DNA from 2 places in the Bradyrhizobium sp. OAE829 genome. Region 2 is predicted to be linked to the other one. Evidence: riboswitches for the same ligand, from Rfam matches in the RefSeq annotation. Region 2 holds a riboswitch; the other holds the start of a gene.
What was found. Region 2 has a riboswitch for S-adenosylmethionine ahead of ABIE49_RS17960 (O-succinylhomoserine sulfhydrylase). Riboswitches for the same ligand answer to the same signal wherever they lie in the genome.
Positions count from the first base shown of each region.

Region 1: linked by a shared signal. The riboswitch ahead of metX (homoserine O-acetyltransferase MetX) and the one ahead of ABIE49_RS17960 (O-succinylhomoserine sulfhydrylase) in region 2 are both predicted to bind S-adenosylmethionine.

Region 1 covers NZ_JBEPOE010000001.1:3,358,902-3,364,550, forward strand. The annotation lists gene ABIE49_RS16390 (alpha/beta fold hydrolase) at 1-143, shown strand, start outside; gene ABIE49_RS16395 (hypothetical protein) at 253-981, shown strand; gene metW (methionine biosynthesis protein MetW) at 1,058-1,717, opposite strand; gene metX (homoserine O-acetyltransferase MetX) at 1,714-2,922, opposite strand; SAM riboswitch at 3,010-3,089, opposite strand; gene ABIE49_RS16410 (chorismate mutase) at 3,251-4,111, shown strand; gene hisC (histidinol-phosphate transaminase) at 4,141-5,238, shown strand; gene ABIE49_RS16420 (prephenate/arogenate dehydrogenase family protein) at 5,246-5,649, shown strand, end outside.
Region 2 covers NZ_JBEPOE010000001.1:3,657,973-3,663,621, reverse strand. The annotation lists gene ABIE49_RS17975 (OpgC domain-containing protein) at 1-336, shown strand, start outside; gene ABIE49_RS17970 (SGNH/GDSL hydrolase family protein) at 336-1,094, shown strand; gene ABIE49_RS17965 (SGNH/GDSL hydrolase family protein) at 1,108-2,133, shown strand; gene ABIE49_RS17960 (O-succinylhomoserine sulfhydrylase) at 2,311-3,504, opposite strand; SAM riboswitch at 3,577-3,656, opposite strand; gene ABIE49_RS17955 (2'-deoxycytidine 5'-triphosphate deaminase) at 3,776-4,882, shown strand; gene ABIE49_RS17950 (hypothetical protein) at 5,085-5,649, shown strand, end outside.

The DNA.
Region 1 (5,649 bases), 300 kb from region 2:
CGGCGGGGCTGACGTTCTTCCCTAAATCAGGCCACGTGCTCAATCTGGAGGAGCCGGCGCTGTTCAACGAAATGGTCGAGCGGTTCATCGCGCTGGTCGAGGCCGAAAGGTGGCCGGTGCGCGATCCGCGTTCGATGGGCTAGGACGCGGACTCATTAAGGCGCAGCCACAGCCTGATTGACGCGAGTTGAACGAAGGCACACGCCAGCTCTGAAATATTGCGCCTTTGTTCATCGCAGGAGATAGACTGACGTGTCCGATACCCAGAAACACACACCCGCACTCTCGACGGCTGGGCGCGACCTGCTGAGGCGAGGAAAGTGCTCAATCTCCAATGTAAGGCAATTCGGAGTTGATGGTCGAAAGACGCTCTTCTTGCTGCTTCTCCTTTTCGCGATCCCCGCGGGCGATTGCTCCGCGCAGACACCGCCGCCGCCAGTCGACGAACGTGCGTTCGAGCGCGTGCCGCCGACGGTGGTGAAGAGATTGGCGACCCGCTTTTCGCTAGGCGCATTCGCCGGCCGCTTCGAGGAGACGCCGCTCGGCGCGGTCCGCAAAGCCGTGGGCGAAGGGACCATTAAACACCAGGGCCACGCTGGAGGTAGCATCTATTGGCTGTGCTATAGGCGCGCGCAGCATCGATTATGGGTCGTGTCCCACGGAGAGATGGGCGGCCCGGACCATCGCGTCACAGAGATCGTTGAAGAGCTCACCGAGAAAGACACCGAGACCTCGACCGATTGCGCCATCATCCCGGAAAAGTTCTCGCCCGTCGTCTTCGACGGCAAGCTGCATTTGGGTATGTCGCGTCAGGAGGTAATCAAGGCGCTGGGACCGCCGTCGAAGTCGGAAGCTGCTCAGATCGTGTATTCTCACGCGGGAAAGCTCGCAAACGGTTTCGATGAGACCGCTTGGCTCATTCTCCGATTTCGTGAGGAAAAGCTCGTGTCCATGCGCGGCTTCAAGACCACGACGAATTGAAGTGGCTGCCGGATCAAAAGTTCGACCTTTGCGGACTCCCCGATGCGCAATTGCGCATCGGGGAATGACGACGGGGTTACTTTGAGCCCCTTGTCAGCAGGAACACGCCCTGCTCGCCGAACATGTTCCAGAACCACCACGGCAAATTCAGCCGCAGCGGGCGGCCGTAGAGATCGAGCGCGACCGCGCGCTCCATCTTGACGTTGATCTCGGCGCAGAGCTGCACGAAATCCTTGATGGTGCAGAAATGGATGTTCGGCGTGTCGTACCAGGTCGCCGGCAGGTTTTCGGTGCGCGGCATGTGGCCGCCGACCAGTAATTGCAGCCGCATCCGCCAGAACCCGAAATTCGGGAACGAGACGATGGCGCGATGGCCGATCCGCAGCAGGTTTTCCAGCACCACTTTCGGCTGCCGGGTCGCCTGCAGCGTCTGCGACAGGATCACGTAATCAAAAGCGTCGTCGGGATAATTGACGAGGTCGGTGTCCGCGTCGCCCTGCACCACCGCAAGGCCCTTGGCGACGCAGCGGTTGACGCCCTCGCGCGACAGTTCGATGCCGCGGCCGTCGATGCCGCGGCTTTCCAAGAGCTGCAGCAATTCGCCGTCGCCGCAGCCGACGTCGAGCACTTTGGAGCCGCTCTGCACCATTTCGGCGACCAGCAAATGATCGCTGCGATAGTTCCCGGTGCGGCCGGGTGTGACGCCCGTGAGTGGCAACGTCTGTTGGATACTCATGACGCAGCGCCATCATTTTCGAGGCCACGCGCCTTGCCAGCGGACTCCAGGAAGGCACGGGAGATGTCGAAGAATTCGGGCACGTCGAGCAGGAAGGCGTCGTGACCGCGATCGGTTTCGATTTCGGCGAACGACACCCGCGCGCTCGATGCGTTGAGCGCATGCACCAATGCCCGCGATTCCGAGGTCGGGAACAGCCAATCTGACGTGAAAGACACCACGCAGAACCGCGTCTGAATGCCGGAGAACGCCTTCGCCAGCACGCCGTCATGATCGGCGGCGATGTCGAAATAATCCATCGCCCGCGTCAGATAGAGATAGGAGTTGGCATCGAAGCGCTCGACGAACGACGAGCCCTGATAACGCAGATAGCTTTCGACCTGGAAATCGGCGTCGAACGAAAATGTCGGCAGATCCCGGTCCTGCATCCGCCGTCCGAACTTGCGATGCAGCGCGGCGTCCGACAAATAGGTGATATGCCCGGCCATCCGCGCCACCGCGAGGCCACGATGCGGATGCGTCCCCTGATCGACATAGCGTCCACCATGCCAATCCGGATCGGCCATTACCGCCTGCCGGCCGAGCTCGTGGAACGCGATATTCTGCGCCGAATGGCGCGTGCTGCACGCGGTCGGGAGCGCGGAGAACACGCGCTTCGGATAGGCCGCGGTCCATTGCAGCACCTGCATGCCGCCCATCGAGCCCCCGACAACACAGAGCAGCGTGTCGATGCCGAGGCGGTCGAGCAGCATGGCCTGCGCCCGCACCATGTCCGGTATCGTGACGACCGGAAAATCCAGTCCCCACACCTTGCCTGTCGCGGGGTTGGTCGAGGCCGGACCGCTCGAACCCATGCAGCCGCCGATCACGTTGGAGCAGATGATGAAATACTTGTCAGTGTCGAGAGGACGGCCAGGACCGACCATGATTTCCCACCAGCCCGGCTTGCCGGTCAGCGGATGCACATTGGCGACATGCTGATCAAGCGTCAGCGCATGGCAGATCATGATGGCGTTGGATCGCCCTGCATTGAGCTTGCCATAGGTCTGGTAGGCGATCTGGAAGGGCGCCAGATCGATGCCGCAATCAAGCCGCAACGGTTGATCGGCGCCGAACGCCGCCACCAGCGAACTCGGATGGTCCGCCTCGTGCGCGCGCTCCTCGGTATGCACCGAGGGGCTGGCTATCGACTGAACGTTTGTCATTTCGGCCACCGACCTCCCAAAGGGAGGCCCTCCCGGACAGAAATCAGGCCATAAAAAAACCCGGCCTGAACAAAGGTTCGACCGGGATCACTTCTGTCCCCGGCCTGTTTAGCGAGTTGTTTAACGTGGCTGCAAGCCGGCCGGCTCAAATGACCACGGAATGGGCTAAAGCTAGTCCGAAGGGAGCTTTTCGTCAAGGCGGGCCATGGTTAACCGGCCCGGCGCGCCATCATTGCCGATGTTTCTCTTTGCTTTCGGCGGCCGTCTTTCCTAATCAATGCCCTTGTATTTGCCGGTGATTTCGGCCCCCGGCGCTAAAGGCTAGAACATGTCCAAGGGACCCTCGAAGGCACCCCCCGCCCCGCCCTCCCTCGCGGTGCTGCGCAAAGAGATCGACAGCATCGACGAGCAGGTTCACCGTTTGTTGATGGCGCGCGGCGACATCATCGATCGGCTGATCCAGGTGAAAGAGACCCAGGAGGTCGGCTCCGCGTTCCGTCCGGCGCGCGAAGCCGACATGATGCGGCGGTTGGTGGAGCGCCATCGCGGCATCCTGCCGATCGACACCATCGAGAGCATCTGGCGCGTCATCATCTCGACCTTCACCTACGTCCAGGCGCCGTTCTCGGTGCATGCGGACGTCTCGGTCGGCGAATCCGCGATGCGGGATTCGGCGCGGTTTCATTTCGGATTCGTGGTGCCATACGTGGCGCATTTCAGCGCGCAGGCCGCGGTCGAAGCGGTCTCCAAATCGAAGGGCGATCTGGCGCTGGTGTCGGCGACGTCGAGCCGGACGCCCTGGTGGATCGAGCTCGAAGCCGATGGCGCGCCAAAGATCATCGCGCGGGTGCCGTTCCTCGAACGCGCCGACCATCCGGCGGCGTTGCCGGTGTTCTTGGTCTCGCGCGTCGCCGACAACGCCATGGTGATTGAGGTCGAGACCTGGAGCGTGCGTGTCTCCGGCTGGAACGCCGAGACCGCCCGCGCGCTGGCGCCGCTCGCCGAGATCGTCGCTGTCCCCGATACCGCCTTCGACGGCGCCGCGCTCTTGGTGTCGATATCAGGCACCGGGCTGGAGAAGATCAAGACCGCCCTGATCGAGGCCGGCGCGTCGGTGCGCTCCGCAGCCCTCGTCGGCAGCCACGCAACACGCTATACGGTGCCCCCGAACGGGGCGGCCAAATCCTGAACAGACGCCCTACGATCCGGAGCCAGAAGATGTCCCGCCCCGTGCCGAACCCCGGCATTCTCGATATTGCGCCCTACACCCCCGGCAAAAGCCCGGTGGCCGAGCCGGGCCGCAAGGTGTTCAAGCTCTCCGCCAACGAGACGCCGTTCGGCCCGTCGCCGAAGGCGATGGCGGTCTACAAGGAAGCGGCTGGTCATCTGGAGGACTATCCGGAAGGCACCTCGCGGGTGCTGCGCGAGGCGATTGGCCGCGCCTTCGGGCTCGATCCGAACCGCATCATCTGCGGCGCCGGCTCGGACGAAATCCTCAACTTGCTGGCACACACCTATCTGAAGCATGGCGACGAGGCGATCTCGACCAGCCACGGCTTCCTGGTGTACCCGATCGCGACCATGGCCAACGGCGCCAAAAATGTCGTCGCGCCCGAAACAAATTTCACCGCCGATGTCGATGCGATCCTGAAGCTGGTCACGCCGCGCACCAAGATGGTGTGGCTCGCCAATCCGAACAACCCGACCGGAACCTACATTCCGTTCGACGAGGTCAAGCGGCTCCGCGCCGGACTGCCTGATCATGTGCTGCTGGTGCTCGACGCCGCCTATGCCGACTATGTGTCGCGCAACGATTACGAGCTCGGCATCGAGCTGGTGGCGACCACGGAAAACACCGTGGTGACGCATACGTTCTCCAAGATTCACGGGCTGGCATCCCTGCGGATCGGCTGGATGTTCGGCCCGGCGAACATCGTCGATGCCGTCAACCGCATTCGCGGCCCCTTCAACGTCTCGACGCCGGCGATGCTGGCGGCGGTGGCGGCGATCGAGGACACCGCGCATGTCCAGATGTCGAAGACATTCACGGAGCAATGGCGCAACTGGCTGACGGAAGAGATCAGCAAGCTCGGCCTCAAAGTGACGCCGAGCGTGGCGAATTTCGTGCTGATCCATTTCCCGCAGGAAAAGGGCAGGACCTCGGCGGACGCCGACGCTTACTTAACAAAACGCGGCCTGGTGCTGCGGGCGCTGAACAATTACGGCCTGCCGCATGCGCTGCGCATGACCATCGGCACCGAAGAGGCCAACCGCCTCGTCGTCGATGGCCTCAAAGACTTTATGGCGGGCAAGTGAGCATCAAGTGAGCACTGAACCTCTCTTCAAACGCGTCGCGCTGATCGGCTTCGGCCTGATCGGCGGCTCGATCGCCCGCGCCGCTCGCGCGCAGGGTCTCGCCGGCGAGATCGTCACGTCAGCGCGCTCGGCCAAGACCCGCGCGCGGGTGGAAGAATTGCGCGTGGTCGATCGCGTGCTCGAAACCAACGCGGAAGCGGTCAAGGGCGCCGACCTCGTGATCCTCTGCATCCCCGTCGGCGCCTGCGGACCGGTCGCCGAGGAGATCGCGCCGTTCCTCGAGGCGGGCGCCATCGTCTCCGACGTCGGCTCGGTCAAGGGCGCCATCGCGCGGGACATGAGCCCGCATATTCCCCCTAGCGTCCACTTCGTTCCCGCCCATCCCGTCGCCGGCACCGAGCACTCCGGTCC
Region 2 (5,649 bases):
CTGCGCTTCGCGCATTTCCTGGCGCTGGCGGCGATCACCGTGCGCTTCCTGCGCAAGGATTGGCCGGGGTTGAAATCGCCCTGGCTGCGACCATTGATCCTGTGCGGGCAGCATTCGCTTGAGATATTCTGCCTCGGCGTCTTCCTCGCCTTTGCGGGGCATTTCGTGCTGGCCGAAATCTCCGGTGGAGCGGGCCTGCACTTCCTGATCAGCGTCGTCGGAATCCTCATCATGTCCGGCATGGCGTGGGTCATTTCGTGGTACAAGAATTCCGCCGACAAGAATGCGAAGAAAAAGGGCGCTGTTGGCAACGCCGATATGGCGGGAGGGGGCTGATGAAGTCCAACCCGATGATGATCCTGGGGCTGACCTTGATTGCCGGCTTGCTGGCCGTGGCCCCCGTGCGCGCCGAGGAGGCCCCCGCCAATTGCGAGGTTCCGGCGTATCTGCTGACGTCCGAGAGCAAGCTGCCCAAGGTCGAGACGGCCATTGCCGGCGACCGCCGGCTGGAAATTCTGGTGGTGGGCAGCCGGTCGTCGAGCATCCCGTCGTCCGAAGCCAGCGCCTATCCCGGCCGGCTGCAGGCGATGTTGAAGGAGGCGCTGCCGAAGGTCGCCGTGAACGTATCCGTAGAACTACAGGTCAAGAAGACGGCCGAAGAGGTCGCTGGCGGACTTGTTAAGCTGGTCGAGCTAAAGAAGCCTACTTTGGTTATCTGGCAGACCGGCACCTACGATGCTATTCGATCGATCGATCCCGATGATTTCCGCGCCGGTGTCGAAGATGGCGTTGCTGCGTTGCAGAAGGCAGGGGTCGACGTGATCCTGATGAATCTGCAATACAGCCCGCGTACTGAAACGATGATTTCCGCGCCGCCCTACCTGGATAATATGCGTGTGGTGGCGCAGCAGCACGACATTCCCTTGTTCGACCGCTTCGCCATGATGCGGCACTGGAGCGACGCCGGAGATTTCGACCTGTCCAGCACGTCGCATGGCCCTGACCTGGCCAAGCGGGTGCACGATTGCCTCGGCCGCGCGCTTTCGAAATTCGTGATCGACGCGGCGCATGTGAACCCGGCCCAGCAGAATTGAGGAACTAGCGTAAATGAGTCGTTACTGCCCTTTTTCCCCGTCTGCATCGCTGGCAGCGTTCGCCATCGCGGCGACGGTGCTGCTGATGCCGGCGTCCGTTTTGCAGGTGCAGGCGCAGGCGACCCAGACCGCCCAGCAGGCGACGTTATCCGACACGGCCAAAACTGAAGCCGCCAAACCGCCGGCGGCGCCGACCACCGGTGCGGGCAGCGTGGCGGCCGCCGAGCCGTCCGGCCCGGCGGCGCAGAGGAGCGTGACCGGCAAGGCGATCGACAAGGCGAAAGAGGTCGCGAAATCGGCCGCCGACATCTTCAGCCGCGTTCCCTGCCTGCCGCCGAAGGGTGGCGCCAAGAAGATGGGATCGCTGCCGCGTGTCGCGGGCAAGCTCGCCGCGGGCGAGCCGGTGGTGATCATCGCGTTCGGATCGTCGTCGACCGCGGGCTTCGGCGCGACCTCGCCGGAATTCAACTATCCCAACCGCCTCGCGGCGCAGCTGCACCGGCAATACCCGACCGCCGACATCACCGTGATCAATCGCGGCCAAGGCGGCGAGGACGCGCCCGAAATGATGAAGCGGCTGCAGACCTCGGTCATCGACATGCATCCGGACCTGGTGATCTGGCAGGTCGGCACCAACGCCGTGCTGCGCAATCTCGATCCGGCCGAAACCATCAAGCTGGTGGAAGACGGTGTCGCGCGCATTCAGGCGACCGGCGCGGATCTGGTGCTGATCGATCCGCAATATTCGCCGCGCGTCAACGAACGCGCGGAGAGCGCGGGCAAGATGATCAATTTGCTGGGCAAGGTTGCCGAACTGCGCAAGGTCGGCATCTTCCCGCGCTTCGAGGTGATGCGCGACTGGCACGAGAAGCAGGCGATCCCGATGGACAATTTCGTCATCGCCGACGGCCTGCACATGAGCGACTGGGGCTACGCCTGCTTCGCGCAACTGCTCGGCGACGACATCATCCGCTCCGTCGGCCAGATCAAGCTCGGCGTCAACGTGCCGTCCGACGTGCGGACCTATCGGCCGATGTGATTGCGGCTATCGCCGGTACCCACCGCCGTCGTCCCTGCGAACGCAGGGACCCATACGCCGCGGGCCAAATGATTACAGGCAGTGGTCGATGGCTTCCCTAACTCACAACGCCCTGTGGTTATGGGTCCCTGCGTTCGCAGGGACGACACCTGTTGTGTGGCTACATTCGCAATCAGCTCACGCCTTCTCCAGCGCCTGCACAAAATCCTCGATCAGGTCATCCGCATGTTCGAGCCCGGCGGAGAATCGAATAAAACCCTCGCTGATGCCGAGTTCGGCGCGCGCCTCCGGCGTCAGCCGCTGATGCGTCGTGGTCGCCGGATGGGTGACGAGGCTCTTGGCGTCGCCGAGGTTGTTCGAGATCCGTGAGATCTGCAGCGCGTTGAGGCAGCGGAACGCGGCCTGCTTGCCGCCCTTGACCTCGAAGCCGACCAGGGTCGAGCCGGCGCGCATCTGCCGCTTCACCAGTTCGGCCTGCGGATGGTCGGCACGGCCGGGATAGATCAGCCGCGAGACCTTCGGATGGTTCGCCAGCGCGTCGGCGACCTTGCCGGCGGTCTCGGTCTGCGCGCGCACCCGCACCGCCAGCGTCTCCAGGCCCTTCAGCAGCACCCAGGCGTTGAACGGCGAGAGCGACGGGCCGGTATGGCGCATGAAGTTATGGAGGTGCTCGGCGACGAATGCTTCCGAGGACAGGATGATGCCGCCGAGGCAGCGGCCCTGGCCGTCGATGTGCTTGGTCGCAGAATACACCACGACGTCGGCGCCGAGTGTCAGCGGGCTCTGCCAGATCGGCGTGGCGAACACATTGTCCACGATCAACCGTGCGCCGCCACTGTGCGCGATCTCGGCAATCGCCGGGATGTCGAGCACGTCGAGCGTCGGATTGGTCGGGCTCTCGAGGAAGAAGGACTTGGTGTTCGGCCGCAACGCGCGCTGCCACTGGTCGAGGTCAAGACCGTCGACCAGCGTCGTCTCGATGCCGTAGCGCGGCAAGAGATCCTGCACCACGTAAAGGCAGGAGCCGAACAGGGCTTTCGAAGCGACCACGTGGTCGCCGGCCCGGAGCGGTGCGAGGATCGCGGTCGTCACCGCGGCCATGCCGGTAGCGGTCGAGCGCGCGGCTTCCGCGCCCTCGAGTTGCATCATGCGGCGCTCGAACATCTCGATCGTCGGATTGGAATAGCGCGAATAGATAAAGCCGGGCTCCTCGCCCTTGAATCGGGCCTCGCACTGCTCCGAGGTGTCGTAGACGTAGCCTTGGGTGAGGAACAGCGCCTCGGACGTCTCGCCGAATTGCGAGCGTAGCGTGCCGCCATGGACAAGGCGGGTTTCGGGACGATAGCGGGTGGTAGACTTAGCCTCAGGCATGTGACCTCCGTCGTGACCACCATTGAAAATGGTCACAAAAAACCGGCCTGGAAAAATTTCCACAGGCCGGGATCACACGTGTCCCCGGCCTGTTTAGCGACTTATTTAACGTGGCTGCAAGCCGGCCGGCTCAAATCACCACGGGATAAGTCATGCTGATATTCCCTCGCGCCCTTTTCGTCAAGCCGGCCATCGGATAACCCCTAAATGCCCATATTTATGAGGTTTGGATGACATTTGGGTCACCCTTCCGGGCCCCTTGAGGACCGCCGTGCCGTTCACGCTGCCGCCCGACGCCAACGGAATTCTGCCCGACCGCATGATCGCGGCGATGGCGGATGCGGGCCTGATCCTGCCGGCCTATCCCTTTGTCGAGAGCCAGATCCAGCCCGCCAGCCTCGATCTGCGCCTCGGCGACATCGCCTACCGGGTGCGCGCGAGCTTCCTCCCGGGGCCGGGTGCGACGGTTGCCGAGCGTATCGACGAGCTGAAACTGCACGAGATTGACCTCACTGACGGCGCGGTGCTGGAAACCAACTGCGTCTATATCGTGCCGCTGCTGGAGAGCCTCGCGCTGCCGCCGGAGATCGTCGCCGCCGCCAACCCGAAGAGCTCGACCGGGCGGCTCGACGTCTTCACCCGCGTGATCGCTGACGGTACCCGCCGCTTCGACATGATCGGCGCCGGCTATCACGGGCCGCTCTATGCCGAGATCAGCCCGAAGACGTTTCCGGTGCTGCTGCGCGAGGGATCGCGGCTGTCACAAGTGCGCTTTCGCACCGGCGACGCCATCCTCAACGCGGACGAGCTGGACGCGCTGCATGAGGCCGAGCGGCTGGTCGATATCGACGACGCCGATCTCGCCAATGGCGTGGCGCTGAGCGTCGATCTAAGCGGCGCGAATTCCGGCGGCTTTGTCGGCTACCGCGCCAAGCGCCACACCGGCGTGGTCGATGTCGACCGCCGCGGCGGCTATGCGGTCGATGAATTCTGGGAGCCGATCGCGGCGCGCCCGGACGGCAGCCTGATCCTCGATCCCGGCGAGTTCTATATTCTGGCCTCGAAAGAGGCGGTGCAGATTCCGCCGGATTACGCCGCCGAGATGGTGCCGTTCGATCCTCTGGTCGGCGAATTCCGCGTGCATTATGCCGGCTTCTTCGATCCCGGCTTCGGCTATGCCGGCGCCGGCGGGCAGGGCTCGCGCGCGGTGCTGGAAGTGCGCTCGCGCGAGGTGCCGTTCATCCTCGAGCACGGACAGATCGTCGGCCGCCTGGTCTACGAAAAAATGCTGGCGCGGCCCCATGCCATGTACGGCCAGCGCATCGGCTCGAACTATCAGGCGCAGGGCCTGAAGCTGAGCAAGCATTTCAGGGTGTAGCCTGCAATCCTCGACATCCTCATCCTGAGGAGCGGCCTCTTGGCCGCGTCTCGAAGGATGCAGGCCCGTCTGTGGCCTCATGGTTCGAGACGTGCGAAGACGCGCTCCTCACCATGAGGACGATCCTCCGTCATTGCTGGCGCTCGCAATGACGGCTGATATATGCTCGCCCCTCAACAAGAAAATCGGCGCGGGAGAGAGCATGTCCGAAGAGCAATCGCAGCAAGCGCAATGGGCGAAGTGGCGCAGCATCGCTGATCTCTACCACGCGTTTTTCACCGGCCTCGTTCTCACCGTGGTCTCGCGGCGCGGTACGGCGGATGCCGCCGAATTCGTGTTCCGGGTGTTTCGCCGCCAACAGCAGGAACGCTTCCTGCCGGGGCTGGAAAAACTCGGGCTCAGCCATCTGCCGCCGGCGGTCGCGGCTGCGCAGTATCATTATCTCTCCAACTGGATCGGCGGCGTCCATGTCGAATACATGTACGAGACCGATCGCAAGGCCTGGATCCGTTATCCGCCGCCGCGCTGGATCTGGCGGGGCACCGCGATCTGCGGCGTGCCCGGCGATGTGTCGCGCGCGATGCTGCGGGGCTGGCACGGCAATAACGGCGTGGCGCTCGGCAATCTCAATCTCGGCTTCGTCTGCACCAAGCAAAGCGTCGAAGGCCAGGACGGCCTCGAAGGCTATTACTACGAATACGATCACCCGCTCGATCTCGATGCGCGGATGGTGTTCGCGCGGCATCTCGAAGCGCCGCGCTTCGATC